One region of the Streptomyces cinereospinus genome, then DNA from elsewhere that is predicted to be linked to it. Evidence: riboswitches for the same ligand, from Rfam matches in the RefSeq annotation. Region 1 holds a riboswitch; the other holds the start of a gene.
What was found. Region 1 has a riboswitch for ZMP and ZTP ahead of ACFF45_RS21200 (bifunctional 5,10-methylenetetrahydrofolate dehydrogenase/5,10-methenyltetrahydrofolate cyclohydrolase). Riboswitches for the same ligand answer to the same signal wherever they lie in the genome.

Region 1 (2,463 bases):
CGCGGCGGCACGGCCCACGGCGCCGCGACCAGCCGCCGCGTCCGGCACCGCTGATGACGCCGCGCCAGCACTGGTTCAGGCCACGCCCAGCTGCCGCTCGGCCGCCTCGACCGTCTGCTCCAGCAGCGTGGCGATCGTCATCGGGCCGACCCCGCCGGGCACCGGGGTGATCAGCGAGGCCCGCTCGACGGCCGAGTCGAAGTCGACGTCGCCGACGTTGCCCGCGTTGTACCCGGCGTCGACCACCACGGCGCCGGGCTTGACGTCCTGCCCCCGGATCAGCCGCGGGCGGCCCACGGCGGCCACCACGATGTCCGCCTCCCGGACGGCCGCGGACAGGTCCTCGGTGCGCGAGTGGCAGTACGTCACCGTGGCGTCCCGGGCGAGCAGCAGCATGCCGGCCGGCTTGCCGAGGATCGCGCTGCGCCCGACGACCACGGCCCGCTTGCCGGCCGGGTCGACGCCGTAGGCGTCGAGCAACCGCATGATCCCGCCCGGTGTGCAGGACACGAAGCCCGGCAGGCCGAAGCTCATCGCCGCGAAGGAGGCGAAGGTGACGCCGTCGACGTCCTTCTCCGGCGCGATCGCCTCGAACGCGGCCCGCTCGTCGACGTGGTCGCCGACCGGGTGCTGGAGCAGGATGCCGTGCACCCCGGGGTCGGCGGACAGGGCCGCGAGCGTGCCGACGAGGTCCTCGGTGGCCGTGGCGGCGGGCAGCGCCACGTGCCGGGAGGCGATGTTGGCGGTGCGGCAGCGGTTCTGCTTCATCCGGACGTACGTGACGGACGCGGGGTCCTCGCCCACCAGCACCGTCGCCAGGCAGGGGGTGACGCCGGTGCGGTCGGTGAGACGGGCGGCGCGCCGCGCGGTGTCCTCGACGACGCGCCGGGCGAGCGCGGTGCCGTCCATGAGCCGGGCCTGAGACATGGTCCACTCCTGGGTCGATCGACGGATCGCCCAGGCGCGCGGCATCTACTCTGCGTGGACCGCTCCCCGGTGGTACTCCACCTCAGCGCCAGTCACGGCCCCGGATCAGCGTAACCGAAGCGCGCCGGCCCTTCGCCCCCAACGCCGTTATTGCTCGTCCCACGCCTGGATCAGGGTCTGCTCGGTGATCTTGCCGTCACGCAGCCTGATCATCGACTCCGACAGGACCCGGATCCCGTCCGCGTACTCGCAGGACTCGCTGAAGGCCGCGCGGTCGCCCTGGACGACGCAGTCCTCCAGCTTGTGCGTCATGTCCCGGCTGTAGACGTCGTCGAGCATGGCGCTGATCTCGTCGCGGCCGTGCAGCACCCGTGGGTGGCTGGGCTGCGCGTTGTGGTCCACGACGCGCAGTTCGGCGTCGTCGGCGTAGAGCGACAGGAGGGTGTTCGGATTGCCTTCTATGCCCCGGCGCAGCGTCTCGGCGTCGAAGGCGGGACTGGCCGCAGTACCCATCGTGACCTCCTTCGAAGGGCCGCGGCCCACGGGGGACCCGGACCGCGGAGGGCCTCTCCTACGAGATTCCTCCGTCCGGTCGGCCCCGGCAAGCGGGCGGCGACTGCGCCTGACGGGTGAGGGCGCTGGGCCGACCGTGTCCGGCGGGGGGCGGCGCGCGTTGCTGGAGGCATGATCTCAACACGTCGTATCGTCGCCGCCGTTGGTCTCGCGGCAGCCGTCACCGGTCTCGCCGCCCCGTCGGCGGCCGCGGCCGGGGCGGACAGCCGCGGCGCCGGCGGGTTCAGCCCGATGGCCACGCTCGACTCGCTGACCGTGAGCGACATCCCCGAGGAGCACAAGGAGGAGTTCCCGCGGCCGTCCGCCCAGCTGACCCAGCTGAAGCGGCTGAACGACCTCAACCAGCTCAACCAGGTCACCGGCCTCGTCGCCCCGGTCACCGGACTGCTCCCCGCCGTCCACTGAGCCCGCTCGCCGCCGGCCGGGCCCGCCGGACCCGTCAGCCGGCCGCGGCCAGGAACTGGGTGGCCGCCAGCTCCGCGTACAGCGGGTCGGCGGTCACGAGTTCGCGGTGGGTGCCCACCGCGCGGACCTTGCCCGCGTCCATCACCACGATCCGGTCGGCCATCGTCACGGTGGACAGCCGGTGCGCGACGACCAGCACGGTGGTGGCCCGGGCCACGTCGGCGACGGTGTCCCGCAGCGCCGCCTCGTTGACCGCGTCCAGCTGCGAGGTGGCCTCGTCGAGCAGCAGCAGTCTCGGGCGGCGCAGCAGCGCGCGGGCGATGGCCACCCGCTGGCGCTCCCCGCCCGACAGCTTGGTGCCGCGATGCCCCACCAGCGTGTCGAGCCCCTGCGGCAGCCGCGCGACCAGTCCGTCCAGCCGGGTCGTCTTCAGCACCCGCGCCAGCGCGTCGTCGCCCGCCTCCGGATTGCCCAGCAGCAGGTTGTCGCGCAGCGAGCCGGACAGCACCGGCGCGTCCTGCTCGACGTAGCCGATGGCCGAGCGCAGCAGCGGCAGTT
Region 2 (2,463 bases), on a different contig from region 1:
CGGTCCATCAGCTTCTCGGACACCTCCCGTCCGGTACCGAACCGGGGATGGACGTCCACCCCCGCCCACAGCCCGCGCCCCCGCACCCGCGTCACCCGTCCCGTGCCCGTCAGCGCCGCCAGCTCCCGGTGCAGACGCCCGCCCAGCTCCGCCGCCCGCGCCTGGTACTCGCCCGACCGCAGCATCGCGATCACCTCCAGCGCCACCGCGCAGGCCAGCGGGTTCCCGCCGAACGTCGACCCGTGCTCCCCGGGCCGGAACACCCCGAGCACCGCCGCCGACGACACCACCGCCGACACCGGCACGATCCCCCCGCCCAGCGCCTTGCCCAGCACATACGCGTCCGGCACCACGCCCTCGTGCTCGCACGCGAACGTCCGCCCCGTCCGGCCCAGCCCCGACTGGATCTCGTCCGCCACGAACAGCACGTTCCGCTCCCGGGTCAGCTCCCGCACCGCCGGCAGATAGCCGGCCGGCGGCACGATCACCCCCGACTCGCCCTGGATCGGCTCCAGCAGCACGGCGACCGTGTTCTCGGTCAGCGCCGCCCGCATCGCCGTCAGGTCCCCGTACGGCACGATCTCGAAGCCCGGCGTGTAGGGACCGTAGTCCGCCCGTGCCTCCGGATCGGTGGAGAAGCTGATGATCGTCGTCGTACGGCCGTGGAAGTTGCCCGAGGCCACCACGATCTTCGCCATCTCCGCGGGCACGCCCTTGACCCGGTAGCCCCACTTCCGGGCCGTCTTCACCGCGGCCTCCACCGCCTCCGCGCCCGTGTTCATCGGCAGCACCATCTCCATGCCGCACAGCTCCGCCAGCTGCGTGCAGAACGCCGCGAACCGGTCGTGGTGGAAGGCCCGCGACGTCAGCGTCACCCGCTCCAGCTGCGCCTTCGCCGCCTCGATCAACCGCCGGTTTCCGTGCCCGAAGTTGAGCGCCGAATAACCGGCCAGCAGGTCGAGATAGCGCCGGCCCTCCACATCCGTCATCCACGCCCCGTCGGCCGAGGCGACGACCACCGGCAGCGGGTGGTAGGTGTGCGCGCTGTGCGCTTCGGCTTCGGCGATGAGGCTTTCCGTAGCGGTCACGGCAACTCCCGAACATGAGGCTGGGCCCCCTTCTTATCGTCGCTCGCATGGTGGACTCGGGACCCGGACCGTCCGGCGCGCCCGGTAGGCTGACCGGCGGGCCGTGACTGGCGCGCTGGGATGGGACCGACCATCGGGGAGCGGCCTTGTGCTGAGCGAGTGCCGTGCGCCTGGGCCGAACCGTGAACCGTGACCGTCCATGCCACGCCGCCCGGAGGCCGAGATGTCAGAGCAGCCCCTCTCCACCGAGTCCACCGCCTTCCGTTCCGCTCTCGACGTGATCCGCGCCGTCGAGCCGCGTGTCGCCGACGCCATCGGCCAGGAGGTCGCCGACCAGCGCGAGATGCTCAAGCTGATCGCCTCCGAGAACTACGCCTCCCCGGCCACCCTCCTGGCGATGGGCAACTGGTTCAGCGACAAGTACGCCGAGGGCACCGTCGGCCGCCGCTTCTACGCCGGCTGCCGCAACGTCGACACCGTCGAGTCGCTGGCCGCCGAGCACGCGCGGGAACTCTTCGGCGCCCGCCACGCCTACGTCCAGCCGCACTCCGGCATCGACGCCAACCTCGTCGCCTTCTGGGCCGTCCTCGCCGACCGCGTCGAGGCCCCCTACCTGGAGAAGACCGGCGTCCGCCAGGTCAACGACCTCTCCGAGGCCGACTGGGCCGAGCTGCGCCGGGCCTTCGGCAACCAGCGCATGCTCGGCATGTCCCTGGACGCCGGCGGCCACCTCACCCACGGCTTCCGCCCGAACATCTCCGGCAAGATGTTCGACCAGCGCTCCTACGGCACCGACCCCGCCACCGGCCTGCTCGACTACGAGACCCTGCGCGCCACCGCCCGCGAGTTCAAGCCGCTGATCATCGTCGCCGGCTACTCGGCCTACCCCCGGCTCGTGAACTTCCGGATCATGCGCGAGATCGCCGACGAGGTCGGCGCCACGCTCATGGTCGACATGGCGCACTTCGCGGGCCTCGTCGCCGGCAAGGTCCTCACCGGCGACTTCGACCCGGTGCCGCACGCCCAGATCGTCACCACCACGACCCACAAGTCGCTGCGCGGCCCGCGCGGCGGCATGGTCCTGTGCGACGACTCCCTCAAGGACCAGGTCGACCGCGGCTGCCCGATGGTCCTCGGCGGCCCGCTGCCGCACGTCATGGCCGCCAAGGCCGTCGCCCTCGCCGAGGCCCGGCAGCCCGCCTTCCAGGACTACGCCCAGCGCATCGTCGACAACTCCCGCGCGCTGGCCGAGGGACTGACGCGGCGCGGCGCCACCCTGGTCACCGGCGGCACCGACAACCACCTCAACCTGATCGACGTCGCCTCCTCCTACGGCCTCACCGGCCGCCAGGCCGAGGCCGCGCTCCTGGAGTCC

Region 2: it holds a riboswitch for ZMP and ZTP, as region 1 does, so the genes downstream of both, ACFF45_RS01975 (glycine hydroxymethyltransferase) here and ACFF45_RS21200 (bifunctional 5,10-methylenetetrahydrofolate dehydrogenase/5,10-methenyltetrahydrofolate cyclohydrolase) in region 1, are expected to answer to the same signal.

What each region holds. Positions count from the first base shown of each region.
Region 1 covers NZ_JBHMCY010000041.1:120-2,582, forward strand. The annotation lists gene ACFF45_RS21200 (bifunctional 5,10-methylenetetrahydrofolate dehydrogenase/5,10-methenyltetrahydrofolate cyclohydrolase) at 76-927, opposite strand; ZMP/ZTP riboswitch at 949-1,033, opposite strand; gene ACFF45_RS21205 (nuclear transport factor 2 family protein) at 1,075-1,440, opposite strand; gene ACFF45_RS21210 (hypothetical protein) at 1,612-1,905, shown strand; gene ACFF45_RS21215 (ABC transporter ATP-binding protein) at 1,940-2,463, opposite strand, start outside.
Region 2 covers NZ_JBHMCY010000003.1:23,624-26,086, reverse strand. The annotation lists gene rocD (ornithine--oxo-acid transaminase) at 1-1,088, opposite strand, end outside; ZMP/ZTP riboswitch at 1,182-1,271, shown strand; gene ACFF45_RS01975 (glycine hydroxymethyltransferase) at 1,312-2,463, shown strand, end outside.